4 regions of the Megasphaera sp. An286 genome follow, and region 3 is predicted to be linked to each of the others. Evidence: riboswitches for the same ligand, from Rfam matches in the RefSeq annotation. Region 3 holds a riboswitch; each other region holds the start of a gene.
What was found. Region 3 has a riboswitch for S-adenosylmethionine ahead of B5F80_RS03625 (methionine ABC transporter ATP-binding protein). Riboswitches for the same ligand answer to the same signal wherever they lie in the genome.
Positions count from the first base shown of each region.

Region 1 (5,694 bases), on a different contig from region 3:
GACGTCCGGGCCCGCGACGTCATCCTGCCGAATAAATAAACCCGCAAAAAAAGACCTCGTACGACGCCGTACGAGGTCTTTTCCATGTCTTTATTTTTTAAGCAATCCCTTTTCTTCTATAAAGGCCGCCAGGAGCTCCGCCGTACCGACCATGAGCTCCGGACAGGATACGGGGCCGCCGTTGGCCGGGCTCTTGAGGACGCGGCAGCACGACGCGTGGAACTTACCCATCCACAGCTGATAAAATTCCTTTACGGGAGCGTAGATTTCCGCCTTGGTCTTTTCTTCCGGCGTATTGCGGCCTACGAGAAGGCCCAGGATATGGCAGGCGCCGTTCAGGGCGCCGCAGAGACAGCCCGAGCCGCCGACGCCGCCGCCCATGACCGATACCATGCGGAACACGTCGTCCGACAGGTTGAGGCCGTAATATTCATTGCAGGCCTTTAATACCGTTTCGGAACAGTTATTACCGCCTTGCTGGTATTTTTTTACTACGTCTTGAATCGATTCCATTTCGTATTACCTCCTAATGCAATATCTCGTCCTTTGATTATATCACATTTTTGCCGTTCTGCCCGTTACTTTCGTTCTCGTCATATCAGGCCGGCAGGCTATGCAAATATAGCAATTTGACAAATCTGAGATTCATGATACACTATGTTCAAGACAATTTTACATCCTTTTATCCAGAGCGGCGGAGGGACTGGCCCAATGAAGCCCGGCAACCGATAACGACGGTGCTAATTCCTGCGGATTGATTTCCGAGAGATAAAGACCCTGCGACGATACCTCTTTCTCTTGGGAAAGGGGCTTTTTTCATGGGATAAAAGGCTAAACGGTCTTACGCCATATCATTTTATATTTAGGAGGAATCATTTATGAAGCATTTCAAAAAACTTACCGTCCTGGCCGCTGCGGCTCTCTGCGCGCTGGCCGTATTGGCCGCCGGCTGCGGCAGCGACGCCCCGGCAGGCGGCAAAGAGTCGACGCAGAATAAGGTCCTGACCGTCGGCGCGACGCCCGTTCCCCACGCGGAAATCTTAAACGAAATCAAGCCCCTCTTAGCCAAGGACGGCATCGATTTGAAGATCATCGAATTTACAGATTACGTCAAGCCGAATCTGGCCCTGAACGACAAGGAGCTGGACGCCAACTTCTTCCAGCACGGCCCCTACATGGAAACGTTCAATAAAGAACACGGCACGCAGCTCAAGGCCATCTGCAAGGTCCACATCGAACCGATGGGCATTTACTCCCATAAAGTCGCCAAACTGGACGAATTGGCAAACGGCGCGAAGGTCGCCATCCCCAACGACCCGACCAACGGCGGCCGGGCCTTGCTCATCCTGCAGAAGGCCGGCCTGATTTCCCTGAAGGATAACGGCAGCATCACCTCTACGGTACAGGACATCGTGAAAAACGACAAAAACCTCCAGTTCGTCGAATTGGAAGCCGCCCAGATTCCCCGCTCCATTGACGACGTAGACATCGCCGTCATCAACACGAACTTCGCCATGGAAGCCGGCCTCAATCCGCTGAAGGACGCGATTTTCCTCGAAGATAAAGACTCGCCGTACGCTAACATCTTAGCCATCCACGAAGGCGACGAAAACCGCCCGGAAATCCAGGCTCTCGTCAAAGCCCTCCAGTCTCCGGAAGTGAAGAAATTCATCGAAGACAAATACCAGGGAGCCATTCTGCCCAGCTTCTAATACAACACACATATATATTCATGCAAAAGGGCCTCGTTCCAGGCCCTTTTGTTATACATACGGCCATACTTCATGATATAATATAAACAAAAACACGCGGCTGTACTCGTGCTTACCCCCTGTCAGCTATGCAGCAAGGAGCAATATATATGCGCACAAATGAATTATTTGCCAAAAAAACAGTCTTTTCCTTTGAAGTCTTCCCGCCCAAGCCGGATACGCCCATCGAGACGATTTACGCCGCTTTAGACGAGCTGAGCCAGCTTTATCCCGATTTCATCAGTGTCACCTGCGGCGCCAGCGGAAGCGGCAGCGGCGGCAACCGCACCGTCGAAGTGGCCTCGGCTATCAAGCACACCTACGGCTGCGAAACGGCGGCTCATATGCCCTGTATCTACCTGACCGAAGATGACGCCCTGCGCACGTTGGACGAGCTGAAAAAGGCGGGCATCGAAAATATCCTGGCCCTGCGGGGCGACGAAACGCCGGGCCGCGAACGAGCCCATGTCTTCGAACATGCCAGCGATCTCGTAGCCTTCATCAAGCGGAACGCCCCGGAATTCAACGTCATCGGCGCCTGCTATCCTGAAGGCCATACGGAAGCCCAGACGATGGCCGCCGACATCCGCAACTTGAAGACGAAGGTCGACGCCGGCGCCAGCGAGCTCATTTCCCAGCTCTTCTTTGACAACGCCACCTTCTACCGCTTCCTCGAACGGTGCGAAATCGCCGGCATCAGCGTCCCCATCGAAGCGGGCATCATGCCTGTCACCAATAAGAAGCAAATCGAACGGATGGTGTCCCTGTGCGGCGCGACCTTGCCGGTCAAGTTCCAGCGGGCCATCGCCAAATACGGCGACAATGCCGAAGCCATGCGGGATATCGGCATCGCCTACGCCATCGACCAGATCGCCGACCTTTTGGCTAACGGCGTCGACGGCATCCACGTCTACACGATGAACAACCCCTATATCGCCAAGAAGATTACAGAAGCCGTAAAAAATCTATTATAAGAAATCCAAAAAAGCCCTGTACAGCATCGCTGCACAGGGCTTTTAGTTTACCATATCGTTTTATTCTTTCAGCACGTAGCCGTAGGCGTGGACGCGGCCGTCGTCTTCGTGTTCCAGGTACACGCCCTGGATTTCCGAGGCAAAGCCGGGAAGCTCGTTGAGCCCTTCTTCGAGGGCCTTGAAATACTGGACGGCCGTCGGCGACCACCGTTCGCCCGGCACGACGCAGAGGACGCCCGGCGGATAGGGCAGGGCCCCTTCAAGGGCGATCCGGCCTTCCAGCTCGTCGAGAGGCACGAGCTCGCCTTGTCCGCGAATAAAGGCGTGCTGCGCTTCCTGCGGCGTCATGACGTATTCGGGGAAATAGTCGCGGCGGAACAGCTTCTTCTGCAAATCCTTTACATTTCTCGCCTTATAGAAATCGTGCATTTCCTGACAGAGCTGCTGGATCGTGTAGCCGGCGTAGCGTGCCGGATGGGAGTTGTACACGCCCAGGAGGACTTCCTGCATGGGTACGTTGTTATCGACAAACCGTTCGAAGCGGACGAGCTGCGACGTCAGGAAGCGGAGCTTATTCCAGTTTTCCGCCGGCGTCAGCAGGAACAGGATGGAATTCAGGTCGCACTTTTCCGGAATGACGCCGTTGCCCCGCAGGTACGTCGCCAGGATATTGGCGTGAATGCCGAAGTCTTCGTACTCGCCCGTCTCAGCGTCGATGCCCGGCGTCGTGAGCAGAAGCTTGCACGGGTCGACGCGGTACTGATCCGGGCCGTAGCCTTCAAAGGCATGCCATTTTGCGCCTGGCTCAAAAGTGAAGTAGGCGATGTCGTCGGCCATCTGCTCCGTGTCGCCGTCCTGCCAGAGCTTCCCGTGTACCGTCGGCGCGATGAACGGCTTGATGTAGTGGCAGCGCTGGAGGATGCTCTTGCGGGCGTCAATGCCCAGCTTCACGCAGTCGCGCCACATCTTCCGGCCAGCGTCGCCCGAATGGATTTTGGCGTTGACGGCGATAGTGGCGAACATGGGATAAAAGGGGCTCGTCGAGGCGTTGGCCATAAAGGCATTGTTAAAGGTCTTATGGTTGCAGTAGCGCTTCTGGTCGTGAATGTGATTGTCCTTCTTATGAATCTGCGACGCCTGGGAAAAGCCGGCTTGCTGCTTGTGAACCGACTGGGTCACCATGATGCCCGGGTCGTCGCCGTGCAGGTCCAGCAGCAACGGCGAGCTGTCCCGCAGCATGGGGATAAACTGCTCGTAGCCGACCCAGGCCGAATCGAACAGGATATAGTCGCAGAGATGGCCTATCTTGTCGACGACGTAGCGGGCGTTGTACAGCGTGCCGTCGTAAGTGCCGAGCTGAATGACGGCCAGGCGGAAAGGCCGGGGCTGCTTCGCCTTTTCCGGATCCCGTTCAGCAGCCAGCTCGCGCAGGTAGGCTTCGTCGAAGCAATGGGCGTCGATGCCGCCGATGAAGCCGTAGGGGTTGCGGGCCGTTTCCAAATATACCGGCGTCGCCCCGGCCTGGATGAGGGCACCGATGGCTACGGATTTATGGTTGTTCCGGTCATACAGTACCAGGTCGCCCGGCGTCAGCAAGGCGTTCGTCACGACCTTATTGGACGACGACGAGCCGTTGAGGACGAAATAGGTCTTATCGGCGTGGAACACTTCGGCAGCAAAATCCTGGGCTTCCAGGGCCGGCCCTTCGTGAATCAGCAAATCGCCCAGCGTAACGTCGGCGTTGCATATATCGGATTGGAAAATATGGGGACCGTAGAAATCATAGAGATAGCGTCCTGCCGGATGCTTCTTGAAAAATTCGCCGTCCTGATGGCCAGGGCAGTCGAAAGGATTGTTTTTTTCGCTCACGTACTCTACGAGGTCGGCGAAAAAGGGCGGCAGGACAAACTGCTCGTAGTTGCTGGCCAGCCGCTCTGCCGTAGAAATGCAGCGGCTCTTGTTGACCATTTCCTCCGTAATGACGGCGTCGACCTTGCCGATATATTTTTCCGGAAGCCGTTCGCCGCCAGGCATGATAATCATGATGGGAATGCCGAAGCCCGTCGCGTCGATCTTGTCGATGTAGGCGAAGTCCTGGTCGGACAACACGGCGACGGCTACGTCGGTAAAGTCCGTCTGTTCGACAGGCACGATTTCCCTGTCGCTGTCTACGAAGTAGTATTGTACGTCAAAGCTGTACGCTATCTTTAAATGTTTCATATCTAGTCTCCTTATCCTCTTCCTTTACTTTTTATAGTTTTTATGGGGCATACTTCATTTTAAAACAATAGGGCCGTCCCTGACAAGACTTGCCGGAAAATTAACCGCTTACAGGTAATACAAAAAGCGAGCCCTGCAGGACTCGCCTTTTTCAGCATAGGTATTATTCTGCGTCAATGACGTCTTTCACGATGGCAACGGCTTTTTTCAAGACATCCCAGGGAATGTTGAGGGGCGGCAGGAGGCGCAGCAGGCCGTTGGCCGTCAGGACCAGGACGCCCTTGTCCACGCATTCCTTTACGACGGTTCCCAAGTCCTTCTTGAGCTTCACGCCGATCATCAGGCCCATGCCCGACACGAATTCGACGTTTTGGCAGCCTTCCAGCTCAGCCTTGATATACGCGCCCTTTTCCCGTACTTCGGCCATCAATGCGTCGTCCAGCCGTTCGATGATGGAGATAGCCCCGGCGGCGCAGATCGGGTTGCCGCCGAAGGTCGAGCCGTGGGTGTGATCCGTCAGCGTATATTGGCAGGAATCGGCAAACATCGTCGCCGCAAAGGGCAATCCGCCGCCGATAGCCTTGGCCGTCGTGACGATATCGGGATGAATGCCGTAATTCATGTAGGCATACAGCGCGCCTGTACGGCCGTTGCCGGTCTGTACTTCGTCGATAATGACCAGGATATCCTTTTCATGGGCATAGTCGACGACGGCATGGACAAAGGCCGGGTCGAGAGGATGGACGCCG
Region 1 is NZ_NFIY01000006.1:89,528-95,221, forward strand. Features, by position in the region: gene B5F80_RS04495 (hypothetical protein) at 1-39, shown strand, start outside; gene B5F80_RS04500 (C-GCAxxG-C-C family protein) at 91-513, opposite strand; SAM riboswitch class I at 680-775, shown strand; gene B5F80_RS04505 (MetQ/NlpA family ABC transporter substrate-binding protein) at 879-1,712, shown strand; gene metF (methylenetetrahydrofolate reductase [NAD(P)H]) at 1,862-2,725, shown strand; gene speC (ornithine decarboxylase) at 2,786-4,945, opposite strand; gene B5F80_RS04520 (aminotransferase class III-fold pyridoxal phosphate-dependent enzyme) at 5,109-5,694, opposite strand, start outside.
Region 1: it holds a riboswitch for S-adenosylmethionine, as region 3 does, so the genes downstream of both, B5F80_RS04505 (MetQ/NlpA family ABC transporter substrate-binding protein) here and B5F80_RS03625 (methionine ABC transporter ATP-binding protein) in region 3, are expected to answer to the same signal.

Region 2 (5,694 bases), on a different contig from region 3:
TTTACCGTGCCGTAATAGCCGGGAACACTCAGGCAGCCTTCGTCGCCGTCGTCCGTTTCTTCCGAACGCTCGATGATTTCCGGATTGATCAGCTCGATTAAGCCGTTGCCGTCGTCGAGGACGACGAGCTGCAGCGATTCGTTGACCTGCGGGCCTGCGAGGCCGACGCCTTCGGCAGCGTACATCGTTTCGGCCATGTCATCGAGCAGTTTTTTAATGTGTTTCGTAATATGTTCAACCGGTTTTGCCGTTTCTTTCAAAATAGGCGCGCCGGCTTCAATGATTTTTAGCGTTGCCATTCTCTCACCTCATAGCTTACTATAGTATATTTACATTTTTCTCTTTATTATATCATATTTTTTCATATCTCTACAGATACGGCTTTTTCGTTTTAGAAGGACGGGTCCACGTCAATGACGACGCCGGAAGCCCAGCACTGGGGCTCACGGCGCATATAGTCTTTGATATCATCCAGGGATTTGCCTTTTATCAAGATAACCAGGCGGTATTTGCCGCGTATCCTCTTGATGATGTCGGCAAAAGGGCCAATGACTTCGACGGGACTGTGTTCCCAGCGCGTCCAGCTTTGCAGCGCCGCCGCTAAGTCGTTTCCCCGCCGCCACAGGGGCTGCTCCTCTTCGTCTGTAAGGATGATTTTTATGATGCGATGGAAGGGCGGGTACTGCAGGGCGCGGCGAAATTCGATTTCCTGCTCGTAGAAAGTGTGATAATCCTGCTTCTGCGCGCACTGAATGACGTAGTGCTCCGGCGCATAGGTCTGCATGACGACCCGGCCCGGCGCGTCTCCCCGTCCGGCCCGTCCGGCGGCCTGCGTCAGGAGCTGAAAGGTCCGTTCGCCAGCCCAATAGGCCGGCAGGTTGAGCAGGCTGTCGGCAGATAAAATGCCGACGGCGCTGACGTTGGCAAAGTCATGGCCTTTCGCTACCATCTGCGTCCCTAAGAGGATATCATATTCATGCCGCCGGAACCGTTCCAATATCTGCTCGCCGCTGTACTTGCGGCTGGCCGTATCCTGGTCCAGGCGGACGACGCGGCTGCTGGGAAACAGCTCGCCCAGCTGTTCTTCGACCTTTTCTGTTCCCGTTCCGAAAAACTTGATATACTTGCTGCCGCAGGCCGGACATACCGTCGGAATCGGCTTGGACGCCTCGCAGTAGTGGCACTGCAGGTGGTCGCTCTGCTTGTGGTAGACCATGGGCACGTCGCAGGTGTCGCATTTGACGACGTAGCCGCACTTGCGGCACATGACGAAGGTGGCAAATCCGCGGCGGTTCAGCAGGATGATAGCCTGCTGACCGGCTACCAGCGTTTCTTCCAGCAGGGAAACCATGGCGTCCGACACGACGCGGTAGTTGCCCCTGGCCAGTTCGTCGCGCATGTCGGCAATGGTTACAGTCGGCAAAGGCCGGCCGTGGATGCGTTCTTTCAGCTCCAGCAGCGTATATTCTCCCTGCAGGGCTGCGTAGTAATCGCTGACCGACGGCGTGGCGCTGCCCAATATGACCGGGCAGCAGTAATAGGCGGCGCGCTTCTGCGCTACGGCGACGGCATGATAGCGCGGCGATTCTTCCTGTTTGTACGAACTGTCGTGAGCTTCATCGACGATGACGAGGCCGAGATGCTGCGCCGCCGTAAAGACGGCCGAACGGGCTCCGATGCAGATGTGGCTTTCTCCGCGGAGCATGCGGAGCCAGTTGTTTTTCCGTTCGCCCTTCGAGAGCTGGCTGTGCATGACGACGACGTCGTTTCCAAAGCGGCGGACAAACTGCCTTACGATTTGGCCGGTCAGGGCGATTTCCGGCACGAGGACGATGACCTGCTTTCCCTGCCGCAATACGTCTTCGGCCAGCTGCATATACACTTCGGTCTTGCCGCTCCCCGTAACGCCGTGCAGCACATAAGTGCGTCCCGTCGTGTCGCCGCGGACGGCCTGTACGGCCCGGGCCTGCTCGTCTGTCAGCGTCAGAGGACGGCTCTGTTCCAACGTCGGCAGCAGCTGCCTCGTCCGGACATTTCTTTCACTGATAGCCGCCAGTCCCGTGCCGCAGAGGCGGCGGATGACGTCGGCACTGTATCCTTTTCCAATAAAAGCAGATACGGGCGCGCTGCCTGCTTGCTTCAATTCAGCCAGCAAGGCCGCCTGCCGCCGCCGGTTCGCCAGCAGGCCGTCGGCGTCGTCCCGCACAAAGGACAGCCACTTTTCCGTTTTATCGGATATTTTATTTTTCCAGCCCTTCTCTACCTGCAGTACGCCTGCCTCAAGCAGAGCGTCTACTCGCCTGGCGCCGAATTTCCGCGCCAGCGCCGCTTTTTCCACCTGGCCCTTCGCTTGGACGTACGCGGCGACATCGGCGTCTTCCGCCGACGCGGGAGCCTTCGTTCCAACCGTAACATACAGACGGACTTCCAGCCCTTTCTTTTCTATCATGAACAGGCGGAGGGCGTCGGCAAGGTTGCAGAGATAATACCGGCTGATCCAGGAAGCCGTTTCGATCATTTCTTCCTGAAACCCCGCCTGCGCCGACAGCACGGCGCTGATCGGCTTGAGCTCGTATGCATATTCGACTGCATTTCTCTCGCTGACGGCGACGACGATTCCTTCTTCCTGCCGTCGTCCAAAGGGAACCTGCACGCGGCTGCCGACGTGCACAGCCATGCCGTCCGGGACGATATAGGAAAAGGTCTGCTGCAGCCGTTTGGCCGTCGTATTGATGATGATGTCTGCTACCATAGCCCTGCTCCTGCGTTTGTATAACATAAAGATAGGGACTTGACGAAGCAAGCCCCTATACATTGTATCATATTTAATTCAGCCATGCCACCTGGAAGGCATGATTCCTCTGAGATGGTCCAGTCTTATAAGCCGGCTTCCTGACGGAGAACGTCGGCTTTGTCGAGCTGTTCCCAAGGCAGGTTCAGATCGTTGCGGCCGAAATGACCGTAAGCGGCCGTCTGTTTGTAAATCGGGCGCTGCAGGTCGAGCATTTCGATGATGCCGGCCGGACGGAGGTCGAAGTGTTTGCGGATCAATTCGACAATCTTTTCGTTTTCGACTTTGCCCGTACCGAAGGTTTCTACGTGGATAGAAACGGGATGGGCTACGCCGATGGCATAGGCCAGCTGGATTTCGCATTTATCCGCCAAGCCTGCGGCTACGATGTTCTTCGCCACATAGCGGGCTGCATAAGCTGCCGAGCGGTCTACCTTTGTGGGGTCCTTGCCGGAGAAAGCGCCGCCGCCGTGACGAGCCATGCCGCCGTAGGTGTCGACGATGATCTTGCGGCCCGTAAGGCCGGAGTCACCCTGAGGACCGCCGATGACGAAGCGGCCTGTCGGGTTGATGAACAGCTTCGTCTGGTCGTCGAACAACCCTTCGGGAAGTTCCGGCTTGATGACGTATTCGAGCAAATCTTTTTCAATCTGTTCGCGCGTAACTTCCGGGCTGTGCTGAGCCGAAATGACGATGGTGTCGATGCGGACGGGCTTGCCGTCTTCGTATTCAACCGTTACCTGCGTCTTTCCGTCCGGACGGAGGTACGGCAGCGTGCCGTCTTTGCGGACCTTGGCCAGACGGCGGGACAGGCGATGAGCCAGAGAAATCGGCAGCGGCATGTAGTCGTCCGTTTCGTTCGTCGCATAGCCGAACATCATGCCCTGGTCGCCGGCGCCGATCGAATCGAATTTATCCGTCGTGCCGGATTTCTTTTCCTGCGCTTCGTCGACGCCCATGGCGATGTCCGGGGACTGTTCGTCCAGGGAGACGAGGACGCCGCACGTATCGCAGTCAAAGCCGTATTTTGCGCGGGTATAGCCGATGCTGCGGACCGTTTCGCGCACGATGTGCGGAATATCTACGTAGCACGTCGTGGAAATTTCGCCTACGACGTGTACCATGCCCGTCGTTACGAGAGTTTCGCAGGCGACGCGGGCGTTTTTATCTTTTTCCAAAATTGCATCCAAAATGCCGTCAGAGATTTGGTCGGCCATTTTGTCGGGATGGCCTTCGGTTACGGATTCAGACGTAAAAAATTCACGATTCTTTGCCATTATATCCTCCTTATGCGTTCAAAAAAAATCCCCTCTGAAAAGAGGGGTATGTATCAGCCCATCTTTCAGTACGCTACACTGTTGGATTTAGCACCTTTCATTCACTGAAGGTTGCTGCTGCATCATCGGGCCAATCCCTCCACAGCTCTTGATGGTTAAATATTTTATTCACTTGACCTATTGTATACTAACAAGAGGAATTATGCAAGACCTATTCGAAAAATCATGGCCTCGATTACTGATTTTTTTTGGCTAAAATCGCCGCGGCCCGTTCTACGATGACCGCCGCCAGGTCTTCCTTGTCCATTTTCTCGAGCTTTTCCATCGAGCCGTCAGGGAACAGGAAGGTGGCGATATTCGTCGTGCCCTGGAAGCCGGCCCCTTCGGCGCTGACGTCGTTGGCGACGAGCATGTCGAGGTTCTTCTTCTTTAACTTAGCCGTGCCGTACTCGATGAGGTTCGTCGTTTCGGCAGCAAAGCCGATGAGAACCTGATGGGCCTTGCGCTGGCCCAAGCCGTACAGGATGTCCGGGTTTTTAGCCATCGTCAAGGTCAGCGTTTCGTCGGATTTCTTGATCTTATTCGCTGCCGGATGAGCCGAACGGTAATCGGCGACAGCAGCCGACTTGATGACCAGATCGCAGTCGTCGTAATACGAATCGACGGCGGCCTTCATGTCGTTGGTGCTGCCTACGTCGATGCGGCGCGCTACGCCGGCCGGCGTCTTCAGATGGTCGTTGCTGCCGGCGACCAAGGTGACGTCTGCGCCGGCAAAGGCTGCGGCTTTAGCGATGGCAAAGCCCATGCGGCCGCTGGAATGGTTGCCGATAAAGCGGACCGGGTCGATAGGTTCGCGCGTGCCGCCGGCCGTGACGATGACCTTCTTCCCTTTCAGCAGGCTCGTCCGGCAGGCTGTAAATTCGACGTAGTCGACAATGTCTTCCGGTTCGGGCAGACGGCCGACGCCGGTGACGCCGCAGGCCAAATGACCTGTAGCGGGCTCGATGATTTCATAGCCGTACTCCTTGAGGGCGGCGATATTTTTCTGTACGATGGGGTTCATATACATGTTGCTGTTCATAGCCGGGGCGATGACGACGGGAGCCGTCGTAGCCATGACCGTCGTCGTCAGCATATCGTCGGCGATGCCGCCGGCAATTTTGCCGATGACGTTGGCCGTAGCCGGAGCGATGACGAACACGTCGGCCCACTGGGCCAGGGCGATGTGCTCGACGTTAAATTCGGGAATATCGCTGAACATGGATACGGCGACGGGGTTGCCGGAAATTTCCCTCATCGTCAGCGGCGTAATAAACTCCGTCGCATGTTCGGTCATAATGCACTTGACTTCAGCGCCGCGCTTGCGCAGCATGCTGGCGATTTCAGCGGCCTTAAACGCGGCGATGCCGCCGCTGATGCCCAAGACGATTTTCTTGTTTTCTAATAACATGGCGATGATATCCTCCGCAATTATTTAATGCCGCCCTGAGGCTTTTCATAGGTAATCTTGCCCTGATCGATTTCTTCCATCGCGATGGAAACGACGCGCGTCGTTTCTACATCTACGAGCGGTTCGTCGCCGTCCGTCAATTCGCGGGCCCGTTTTGCTGCCAGCGTGACTAAGGT
Region 2 is NZ_NFIY01000004.1:93,688-99,381, reverse strand. Features, by position in the region: gene def (peptide deformylase) at 1-299, opposite strand, end outside; gene priA (primosomal protein N') at 392-2,752, opposite strand; gene metK (methionine adenosyltransferase) at 2,878-4,068, opposite strand; SAM riboswitch class I at 4,124-4,226, opposite strand; gene coaBC (bifunctional phosphopantothenoylcysteine decarboxylase/phosphopantothenate--cysteine ligase CoaBC) at 4,304-5,518, opposite strand; gene rpoZ (DNA-directed RNA polymerase subunit omega) at 5,539-5,694, opposite strand, start outside.
Region 2: it holds a riboswitch for S-adenosylmethionine, as region 3 does, so the genes downstream of both, metK (methionine adenosyltransferase) here and B5F80_RS03625 (methionine ABC transporter ATP-binding protein) in region 3, are expected to answer to the same signal.

Region 3 (5,694 bases):
GTAATGACGACGCTCAGCTTGTCGATGGGCACGACCTTGGACACGTCGCCCAGCTGCAGAGCCTTGTAATAGCAAAGCCACGACGCCCCCGTCGCCAGGCCCGACAGGATGAGAAAGAGCCAGCCCTTCCGGCTGATGCCGCTAATGTTGTCCCAGTTTCCCGTCAGACTGACCATGCCGAAGGCCATGACTAAGGCCACGGCCGTCCGAATAGCCGTCGCCACATGGGAATTCACGCCTTCGATGCCGATTTTTGCCAGGATAGTCGTCAAGGCTGCAAATACGGCCGATCCCAAAGCTAACAGCGCCCACATAGTACTTCATCTCCCTTTCTGTTATACCTTATCGCGAGCGGAACCGATAGCCTGCGCCCCACACCGTTTCGATATACTGCGGCTTAGCCGAATCCGTTTCTATCTTGTCGCGGATGCGGTTCACGTGGACCGATACGGTCGCCGTCTCGCCCAGGGATTCTGCGCCCCAGACGCGGTCAAAGAGCGTCTCCTTGCTGAATACCATGTCGGGATTTTTCGCCAGGAACAAGAGGAGCTCAAACTCCTTATTGGCCAGCGCTATTTCCTTGCCGGCGATGAAAACCCGCCGCGCCGACTCGTCGATTTCCAGGTCGCCGTACTGGAGGACGCTCTTCGACGTCTCCCGGGCCGTCAGCCTGTCATAGCGGGCCAGGTGGGCCTTGACGCGGGCGACGAGCTCGTTAGGGCTGAAGGGCTTTACGATGTAGTCGTCTGCGCCTAGCCCCAGTCCCCGTATCTTGTCGATGTCTTCCTGCTTGGCCGATACGAGGAGGACGGGGATATTCTTGTGCTCCCGAATATGGCGGCAAATCTGGAAGCCGTCCTGGCCAGGCAGCATGATGTCCAGCAAAATCAAATCGAAGGGCTGACGCAGCGCCTGCTCCTGCCCCTTGATGCCGTCGGTCTCGATGGACACGGCGAAGCCGTTGGCTTCCAGATAATCCTTTTCCAACTCGGCAATGCCTTTATCGTCTTCAATGATCAATATGTATTTCATCGTCAGTTCCTTCCTTCCGTATAGGCAATTCGATACAAATGGTCAGTCCCTTGGGCTGGGTCTGCTCGGCCCAGATCTTCCCTTTCATTTCATCGATGATCTGCTTGGCTACGGCCAGGCCCAGGCCGCTTCCCTTGGCCACGTTGCTGCGGGCCTTGTCGGTCCGGTAAAACGAATCAAACAGCTTGGGCAGGTCGTCTTCGCCTACGCCGCGGCCGTCGTCGGCAAAGGTCAGCCGCACGGCGTCGTCTCCGGCAGCATCCAGGGATATGGTCAAATGGCCTTCGTCGCCGTCTTTATATTTTACGCTGTTGCCGATGATATTTTCCACGACCCGCTGGAAATGGGTCCGGTCCATCGATACGACTGCCGTATCCACAGACGCCGTATAGGAAATATCCAGCCCTTGTCTGCGGAAATGTTCGGCCTGCTCGCTCGTATAATCTTCCAAGTAGCCACAGAGATCTACGTTTTCCCAGCAGAATTCCACCTGTCCCAGGTCAAACTTGGAAAAGAGGAACAGCGTCCGCACCAGGCGGGTCATCATCCTCGACGTATCCAAAATCATGGCCAGGTAATGGCGGCGCTTTTCCGCCGTATCGGCGATGCCGTCCTTCAAGCCGCTGGCATAGCCTTCGATGCGGGTCAGGGGCGTCGCCAGGTCGTGGGAAATGCCGGCGATGAGCTCCTTGCGGTTCTTGTCGTAGGCGTCCCTCATTTCCCGCGACGCCTTCAGTTCCCGGCGCATCGTCTCAAAGGCCCTGCAGGTCTGGCTGATTTCGTCGTTCCCCTCGGCAACGACGGGATGATCCAAATTTCCCCGGCTGATGTCTTCGGCGATGTTCCGCATCTCCTCTACAGGCCGGACAATTTGCCGAGCCAGCAGGCGCGCTAAGAAAAGCCCTACGGCAATCGTCACGAGGACCGCCAATATGGCTAAGACGACAAAGGCGACCTTCACGATATTCTTCGAGCTGAGGTCCCAAATGCCGCCGTGCTTGCGCAGTTGTACCGGCCCGATGACGGCTACGGCTACGCCCGTCTCAGGCGACGTATAATGGAAGGCGATGCCTTCGTCTGACCAGTTGAGGGCCGCGCCGCTGCCCGGGCTGCGCCGGTACGCCTCGCCGATCGTCGCCCAGGGATCAGTATGCTCCGTCGCATACAGGATTTGTCCCTTCTGGGAAATCGCCACCGTAAGGCCCTGATCTTCCAAATGGTCGCTCGTCTGCATGAGCCGGCCCATGCCTCCGGTATACCAGTCGGCGCGGACGCAGAGGCGGCTCAGCTCAAACTGCACCGATAAGGTCGGGCCGTTGCTCTCCGGCCAGAGAAAGGAAATGGCCGCCGCCCTGTTGATGTTGCCGAAATGGAGGCCTAAAAAAATAGCGATGCTGACGACGAGAGTAAAGGCCACGGGAATGGCTATCATAACAAAGTTAGACAACAGCAATCGTTTTCCAATAGGTATATCTCTCAGGTTCATCTGTCCTTCTCCCCGCTTTCCTGCCGCATGACGCGCCTTGCCTTCTATTATACCACGCCGCCGCAGATATCTTGATACGTTCGCATAGTTATACTTATTGCAGTGTATGCGGAAAAGATAAACAAAAATTAAACGAAGGAAAAATTCTTCATAAAACCTCCGTGCCCTTGTCTTTTCTGCAGCAGGTATCCGATTGATGGGCTTAATACATTTAAAATGCAACTATATTTTTTAGAAAAATATTCCGATTTTCCTGTGGATGTTCTGCATTTTTACGAAAATCCCAGGCCGCAGGCCGCGCCCATGTCCTTTGCTTTCGCATATTTTACACGGCGAAATATCTCTTGTATTTGACAACACCCGTCCCTTAGTGATAATATGTTAAGCAACAACCAAATATACAAGTTCATCCAGAGCAGCTGAGGGACTGGCCCCATGACGCTGCGGCAACCCCCGTCAGGGAAGGTGCCAATTCCAACGGAGTATTCCGGCAGATGAAGCGACATACACGAAATACCGAGCCGTCATCTGTTTGACGGCTTTTTTAGTTGTACTGCCACCGGGTTGAACTCGTACTGAATCAAGGAGTTGATATTGTGATAAAACTGGAAAACATTACCAAAACCTACGACGGCAAGGCCCAGGTCCACGCCCTCAAAGGCGTCAACCTGACCATTGAAGACGGCGAAATCTTCGGCATTATCGGCAAGAGCGGCGCCGGCAAATCGACCCTCGTCCGCTGCATCAACATGCTCGAACGGCCGACGAGCGGCAACGTCATCATCGACGAAAAGAACCTGACGAACATGACCGACGCCCAGCTGCGGGCGGAACGCAAGCATATCGGCATGATATTTCAGCATTTCAACCTGCTCTCGTCGCGGACGGTCTTCGACAACATCGCCTTCCCCCTGGAGCTCATCGGCGCATCGAAGGAAGCCATCCAGAAAAAAGTCGCCGACCTTTTGGAATTAGTCGGACTGACGGACCGGCAGTTCAACTACCCGGCCCAGCTGTCGGGCGGCCAGAAGCAGCGCGTCGGCATCGCCCGGGCCCTGGCCAGCGACCCGAACATCCTCCTGTGCGACGAAGCCACGTCGGCCCTGGACCCGCAGACGACGAAATCCATCCTCGAGCTGCTCAAGGACATTAACCAGCGCCTTGGCATTACCATCGTCATCATTACCCACGAAATGGCGGTTATCAAAGAAATCTGCAACCGCGTCGCCGTCATCGAAGGCGGCGTCATCAAGGAAGCAGGCCGCGTCGTCGACGTCTTTACCAATCCCCAGTCCCAGACGATGAAGGACTTCGTCAAATCGGTTATCAACATGGAGCTGCCCGCCGGCATCGCCAAGATGGGCATTACGGATCAGCCTGCGCCGGGCTACGATATGCTCGTCCGCCTGCGCTTCAAGGGAGCCGCTACGAACGAACCTGTCGTCGCATCGGTCGTACAACGCTTCCACACCTACGTCAGCGTCCTCTACGGCAACATCGACTACATTCAGGACGAACCTTTCGGCTATCTCATCGTCGTCATCATGGGTTCTATGGAACAACAGGCAAAAGCATTTGAATATATTAAAGAATTACCTATTGGAAGCGAGGTTTTAGGATATGTCCCAAGAAATCATTAATTTAATGCTCCAAGGCATTCAGGAAACTGTTTTCATGGTCGCCGTCGCGACGATCATCGCCGCTATCATCGGTATTCCCCTCGGCATTACGCTGGTCACGACCAGCCGGGGCCATATTCTGGAAAACCGCTTTATCAATCAGATACTGGGCACCATCGTCAACATCATCCGCTCGATTCCCTTTATCATCCTCATGGTCGCCATCATTCCTCTGACCCGCATCATCGCCGGCACGTCCATCGGCACGACGGCGGCCTGCGTGCCCCTGACCATCGTGGCCATTCCCTTTTTGAGCCGCCTCGTTGAAACGTCTATCCGCGACGTCGACTTCGGCCTCGTCGAAGCCGCGGAATCCATGGGCGCCACGCCCTTCCAGATCATCCGCAAGGTCCTCATTCCCGAAGCCCTGCCGACGATCATCAACAACATTACGGTCCTCATCGTCAACCTCATCGGCGCTTCGGCCATGGCCGGCGCAATCGGCGGCGGCGGCCTCGGCGACATCGCTATCCGCTACGGCTACCAGCGCTTCCGCGCCGACGTCATGCTGGCGACGATCATCATCCTCATCGTAGGCGTCAACCTCATCCAGGCCTGCGGCGACTTCGCCTCGCGCAAGAAAAATAAAAAATAAGTAGATACGATATAACCCAGACCGCAGCAGAACCTGCCATGGTCTGGGTTATGTTATACAGCGCCGGATTTGACAAAGAAAGGGCCGTATGAGTAAGATGTATATATACGTATGCAACAAGGAGGCATGAAGTATGAAAGCAATGGTACTGTATTACTCTAAAACGGGCCACACGCAGAAGATGGCCGAAATCATCGCCCAGGGCATGGAACGGGTACAGGGCGTCCAGGCCAAAGCCTGCTCTATCGACGATTTGGACGAAGCGTGGGCTGCCGAAAGCAAATGCATCGTCCTGGGCTCGCCTATTTATTTCGCCAGCGTCTGCGCCGACGTCAAGTCCTGGCTCGAAGGGCCATGCAAGAAATGCCAGCTCGCCGGCAAGCTGGGCGGAGCCTTCGCAACGATGGATTATCTCCACGGCGGCGGCGACCTGGGCATTCGCCTCATCCTCGACCATATGATGGTCTACGGCATGATGACCTATTCCGGCGGCGGCTCATGTGGCGCGCCTGTCATCCATCTGGGCCCTGTAGCCTTAAGCAAAGATCTGGACGGAAGCAAGGAAACCTTCCTGACCTACGGCGAACGCATGGCGGCTAAGGCTGTCGAGTTGTTCGGCATAGAGGGCTAATACTATACTTGACCCAATACTATGTATCATACAAAAGGACGCGTCATCTTAATCTGGCGGCGCGTCCTTTTTCTCTGCCTCATTGCATAATCTCCCTATGTTATATCGCTTCCAGCTTCACGCGGAACGAAATCATCCGCGCCGTGTCCATGGCATCGAACTGCACGACGTAGGCTTGCCGGTCCATATTGGCGTCGATGACGGTTCCCTCGCCGAAGACGGCGTGCCGTATCCGCTGGCCCGACGCAAAGGTCGTTTTGCCCTCCCGGTC
Region 3 is NZ_NFIY01000005.1:12,747-18,440, forward strand. Features, by position in the region: gene B5F80_RS03610 (EamA family transporter) at 1-314, opposite strand, end outside; gene B5F80_RS03615 (response regulator transcription factor) at 343-1,032, opposite strand; gene B5F80_RS03620 (HAMP domain-containing sensor histidine kinase) at 1,010-2,518, opposite strand; SAM riboswitch class I at 2,922-3,019, shown strand; gene B5F80_RS03625 (methionine ABC transporter ATP-binding protein) at 3,115-4,158, shown strand; gene B5F80_RS03630 (methionine ABC transporter permease) at 4,139-4,792, shown strand; gene B5F80_RS03635 (flavodoxin domain-containing protein) at 4,926-5,423, shown strand; gene B5F80_RS03640 (UvrD-helicase domain-containing protein) at 5,524-5,694, opposite strand, start outside.

Region 4 (5,694 bases), on a different contig from region 3:
TAATTTCGTACCGATGTGCCTGCCCCGCAGGGCGTTTGTCACGAGGAACCGGCCCCAGTGAAGCTGTCCGCCTTCATGCCAGGCGGCGGCCGTGCCGACGATGACGCCGTCCAGCTCGGCGACCCAGCACTGGGGCTCCATGGCTAGAAAGGCTTCAACGGCGTCCAGAGGGATGAGCTGCTCGCCGTGAAAGACGGCGGTCTGCAGGGCCATGACGGCTTCCATATCCTCGGTCCGGGCTTTTCTGTATCGTAATGATTCCATCAGTATCCTCCTGCTCTATACGTGAAGGCCGGCCTGGTAGGCTGCTTCCATGACCGGCTGGGTGCGGACGGCTCCGGCTTCCATGACGTTGGACGCGTACAGGCGGCCTTTGATTTCATACTGCTCGAAGTGCTCGACAAATCCGTCCAGGTCGCCGAGGGAGCGGGCAATGATGTCTTCGCCCAGGCCGGCGGAGACGATGTAGTATACTTCCTTGCGGCCGAGATGCTGCCAAATGGGATAGGTGCGGTCGATACATGCCTTCATCTGAGCGCTGACGCCGTAAAAATAGACGGGCGTCGCCAGTACGACGACGTCGGCCTGCTGGAAGGCGCCGAGGATGTCTGCCATGTCGTCCTTCTGGATGCAGGCTCCGCCATTGCGCATGCAGGCGTCGCAGGCCCGGCAGAAGCCGATGCGTTTTTCCGCCAGGGGGATAAAGCGTACGCTGTGGCCCGCCGCCTCGGCTCCTTGCTGAAATTGGCGGCACAAGAGGTTCGTGTTTCCGTTTTTTCTGGGGCTGCCCGATAGGATTACGATGTGTTTCATCAGCTGTCATCTCCTTAACGCGTAGTTTCCTTTTACTATTTCATTATACTATATTATTTCCTGCAGCGTATAAGCGTATAACTAAAAACGGCATAGCCGCGAGGGGCTATGCCGTGGTGGCTCGATGTCCGTTTCTCTTAGAATGCCGGGAGAATCGTGCCTTGGAAGTGTTCGTTGATGAATTTTTTAATCGGTTCAGACTGGTAGATAGCCAGGACTTTTTTATACGTTTCGTTATTGGCTTCATCTTCGCGGACGACCATGATGTTAGCGTACGGCGAATCCTTGTCTTCTACGAGGAGGGAATCCTTCTGCGGGTTTAAGCCGGCCGGGATGGCGTAGTTCGTGTTGACGCAGGCCAAGTCCGTATCGTCGAGGGAACGGGGAATCTGGGCGGCGTCGAGCTCGATGAATTCGAGGTGCTTCGGATTGTTTACGACATCCGGTACGGAGGCGTCGACGGAGGTGCCGTTTTTAAGGGTGATGAGGCCGACTTGCTGCAGGAGCAGGAGGGCGCGGCCGCCGTTGGTCGGGTCGTTCGGAATGGTAACCTTAGCGCCGTCGGCGACTTCGCTGATGTTTTTATATTTGTGGGAATATACGGCCATGGGCAGGATAATGGTCTTGCCGATAGAGGTCAGCTTCATGCCCTGGTTTTTGACGACGTTGTCGAGGTAGGGCTGATGCTGCATGGAGTTCATATCCAAATCGCCTTCGGCCAAGGCTTTGTTGGGCTGTACAAAATCGTTGAATTCGACGACCTTGATGGTCAGGCCTTGTTTTTCTGCTTCTTTAGCTACTTGTTCCATGACTTCCGCATGGGGGCCGGCCGTTACGCCGATGGCGATTTCCTTTTTGTCGGCCGAGCCGCTGTCGGAGCTGCCGCAGCCGGCGGCAAATACGCAGGTCGCGGCGATGAGGGCCGCAGCAAGGAGTTTTTTGATAGAAGAGTTCATGAGTTGTTCATCCTTTCTGATACTGAATCAATCACATGGCAAGAGGCAGGATGGCCTGCCATAGGATGGGCCGGCGATGATACGGGTAAAAAGAAAAGCCGTCGACAGATGACGGCTTTGGTTACGTATGTGTTCATCTGTCGGATGTATCCGCTGGACTTGGCACCTATCCCATTTGGGGGTTGCCGCAGCGTCATAGGGCCATTCCCTCGGCTGCTCTTGATGAAATCAATATATGATTGTTGATAAAAATCATACCATCTCTTGTGCCGAATGTCAATGTTTTGGCAGCAGAATTTTTCCGACGACAAAAGACGGAGGCAGGATTCCTGCCTCCGCTTTTGGATGTGTGATGGTGTCTCGTTATATATGGTGGTTTAGTAGTTATCGTTTTTCAATTCAAAGAAAGCTTGCGGATGGGCACAGACCGGGCATACTTCCGGAGCTTCTTCGCCTTCGACGATAAATCCGCAGTTGCGGCATACCCATGTTTTCGTCGCCGGTTTCTTGAAGACCGTGCCGTTTTCGATGTTGGCCAAGAGGGCCAGGTAGCGTTCTTCATGGTGTTTTTCGATTTCCGCTACTTTTTCAAACAGGTAGGCGATGTGTTCGAAGCCTTCTTCTCTGGCTTCTTTTGCGAAGGTCGGATACATTTCCGTCCATTCGTAATGTTCGCCTGCGGCGGCATCTTTCAGCGCGTCGATGTCGTTCGGCATGCCGTCGTTGAGCAGTTTGAACCAGATTTTAGCGTGTTCTTTTTCGTTGTTGGCTGTTTCTTCAAAGAAGGCTTTGATCTGTTCGTAGCCGGCTTTTTTCGCTACGCTTGCATAATAGGTGTATTTATTTCTTGCTTGGGATTCGCCGGCAAATGCTGCCATTAAGTTTTTTTCAGTTTTGCTTCCTTTTAATTCCATATCGATACCTCCATAATTTCATACGTAAACTCGCAGCCTGTGCTGCCTCTTGTCAGGTCTCTTTCCTGACCTCTGAGTACATTATACTCTATTTGCAAAATAAAATCAATGGATAATAATTATTTTTTAATAAAATATGAAAAAAATTATTCTTTCACTGTGTCCGACTCAGAGCGCCGCGGCTCTTTGGCATCGTCAGTGTGTTTCGATTCCGTGTCCTTGCTGCTTTCGCGGGATACGGAACGCTTCGGCTCGGAAACGGCCTGTTCGGCATCTTCGGCCTTAGAGGAAAGCCTGCTTTCGGCTTCCTTTTTTATGGCGTCGATGTCGGCGTGGGACGAGGAGAACGTTTCGAGGGTGTCGTTCAGCGTGTCGGACAAGGTGCTCTGCGTATCTTTCGCCGTGTCGGTCAGGTCGCCGTACTTTTCCTTGAGATGGGTTTCCAGCTCGCTGACTTGGCCGGGATACATCGTTTTCAGCCGTTCGAAGAGCTCGGCCTTTGAGGCGTTTCCCCGCTTGACCGCTTCTTCGAAGACCTTGTATTCCTGATAATAGGCAAGCCAGCGCTGGAGGCGGGCGTAGTCGTTGCTCAGGAACGACTGGACGCTGAGAAAGGAAAAGACCAGCGTCAGGACGAGGCATATGACGACTTTTCCCATTATCCGTCCCTCCTTTGCGGGTTTCTGGCATTGCGGGCCGTGCGGTGGCAGGCCTGGCTGGCGTACGACGCGGTCAGGGCCGCGAACAGCAGGGCCAGGACGGCGAAGGCCATCGTCGAGACGGACAGCGTCGGCAGGGGCAGCAGATCCGAGAAGATATACGGCGGCAGGCTGTATACGGCGATGGAGGCGAGGAGCGCCAGGGCAAAGGCGAAGAACAATATAGTGCTGACGATATTGAATAAGGCCCCGAATATGTCTAGAAAGGGGCTGGCAATGGCCTTTGCTGCCTGGGGAATGGCGGCCTTGTCATTCCACTGCAGCTCGTCTTCATCGGCTGTCCGTTCCGCAGGCCGTTTCGCCTTAGGACGCTGGGGCCCTTCGGCGTAAGCATCGTAGTTTCGGGGCGGCTCGGGCTGCGGCATGGGGTAGTAGGCTTTCCGGATTTTGGGGCGGCGATGGGCCGGGTCTTTTTCCCAATCGTAGAATTGGGACGCCTTGGCAGGGGCAGCCTCGGGCGCCTCCTGCGCCGGCGCGTCGGCGGAGCCGGTCATGCTGAGATTGTCTTCCGGCACGATGGGTTTGCCGATATAGTAGCGGTATATGTTTTTAGGATGGCCCAGTTTGGCGCATACTTCTTCTTCCGTCAGGCCCTTTTTCGCGCCCAGGCGGAACTGTTCTTCGCAGTCTTCCAAGATCCCTTTCAAATCGGTCTTGTCGCTGCGGCGGAAGTAATACTTCAAGAGGTCCATGAATTCCGTCTTTCTCATGGTTTTTTACCTTTCCGTGCGGCGCTGCTTCAGGGCCGCTTCGTACTGCTGGTGGTATTTGGCGCCGTACTGCCAGGCGGCGATGGAAATGGCCATGACGGCGATGATGATAACGAAGCGCAGGGGCGTCGGTAAGTGGGATAAGAAGGAAATAGCCGCCAACGGCTCGGCTTCCAGGGCGATACAAACGGCGACCCAGATCAGCAGGGCCAGGGTCATGAGCGTGCAGACGCCGCCGAGGGTATAGAGAAGCAAATACGTATAGCGCAGTTTTTGTAAGTTCGGTGTCAAGTCGGTGCCTCCTTGCAGAAAATAAAAAAAAGATAGGGGCTCGATAGGCCGGCTATTATCCAATATACTACCACAGGGAGGGCGAAAAGGGAATAGAAGGGCTGCCGGGCCTCTTTTTCTCTATCCTTTTCGGGCGTTACCCTATATACTATATATACTATCGTTTTTTATCAGAAAAGGAGAATGTATATGGCAAATTTTATTCGGTATCATATCGGCGACGTCGTGCAGATGAAAAAGCCCCATCCCTGCGGCTCAAACGAATGGGAGGTCATGCGTATCGGCGTCGATTTCGTCATCCGCTGCTGCGGCTGCGGCCATCGGGTCATGATTCCCCGGCCGAAGTTTGAAAAGGCCGTGAAGAAAATTTTAAAACAAGCCGAAGAAGACGTGTAAAAAAAGTAAAATTTTTAAGAAAAGGTATTTTTATTTCGCCTCCAGTGTGTTACAATTTATGTCAGCCATTACTTTATCGATTTACCTTGATAAAGTAATAAAGCAAAATAGACAGACGTAAAAGGAGGTCATGCGATGAAACCGAATACGCTTGATGGGGTGAAAATGCTTCATCATGACGAAATGCGCAATTATGACCGAATTCAGGGAAAGATTATTTCCGTAATCATGAACCACGGCTGCAAGATCGTCGAGACGCCGAGCTTTGAAGATTACGACGTATATCAGCATTTTTTTCCGCACCTGCGCCGGCAGATGGTAAAGACCGTCGATACGGACGGACGGGTCCTCGTCCTGCGTCCCGACGTGACGCTGCCCCTCGTAGAGTCGGCGGCCCGGGAGTTTCCCCGGCCGAACCAGCTGCTGAAGTTCGGTTACGTGAGCACCGTCTTTCGGGAATATTTCGGCCGCAGCACCTACGGCAAGGATTTCCTGCAGGGCGGCATTGAAATCCTCGGCGATCCGAGCCCCGAGTGCGACGGCGAGGTCATCGTCATGGCCGCGGAAATCCTCAAGGCCGTCGGCGTCGAAAACATCCGCATCGACATCGGCACCGCAGCGTATACGCAGGCCTTGTTCGACGCCCTGCCCTTGCAGGAAGCGGAGAAGGACCGGCTGCGGGCCTATCTGGCCGACCGCAATCTCGTCGCCCTGCGCCGCTATCTGAGCGGCTTGTCCCTGCCGGGAAACGCCCGCTGCGCCCTGGAAGCGCTGCCGGTCCTGTTCGGACCGTACGCCCAGACCCTGGGCAAGGCGAAGGACTATTGCCTGAACAGCGGCATGCTCAACGCCCTGGCGCGGCTGGAAAAAATCTACGATTATATTTTATACGCCG
Region 4 is NZ_NFIY01000010.1:1,854-7,547, forward strand. Features, by position in the region: gene B5F80_RS05915 (GNAT family N-acetyltransferase) at 1-264, opposite strand, end outside; gene B5F80_RS05920 (flavodoxin family protein) at 280-813, opposite strand; gene B5F80_RS05925 (MetQ/NlpA family ABC transporter substrate-binding protein) at 951-1,769, opposite strand; SAM riboswitch class I at 1,900-1,998, opposite strand; gene rbr (rubrerythrin) at 2,147-2,683, opposite strand; gene B5F80_RS05935 (hypothetical protein) at 2,830-3,342, opposite strand; gene B5F80_RS05940 (DUF1700 domain-containing protein) at 3,342-4,112, opposite strand; gene B5F80_RS05945 (hypothetical protein) at 4,119-4,403, opposite strand; gene B5F80_RS05950 (DUF951 domain-containing protein) at 4,593-4,799, shown strand; gene B5F80_RS05955 (ATP phosphoribosyltransferase regulatory subunit) at 4,935-5,694, shown strand, end outside.
Region 4: it holds a riboswitch for S-adenosylmethionine, as region 3 does, so the genes downstream of both, B5F80_RS05925 (MetQ/NlpA family ABC transporter substrate-binding protein) here and B5F80_RS03625 (methionine ABC transporter ATP-binding protein) in region 3, are expected to answer to the same signal.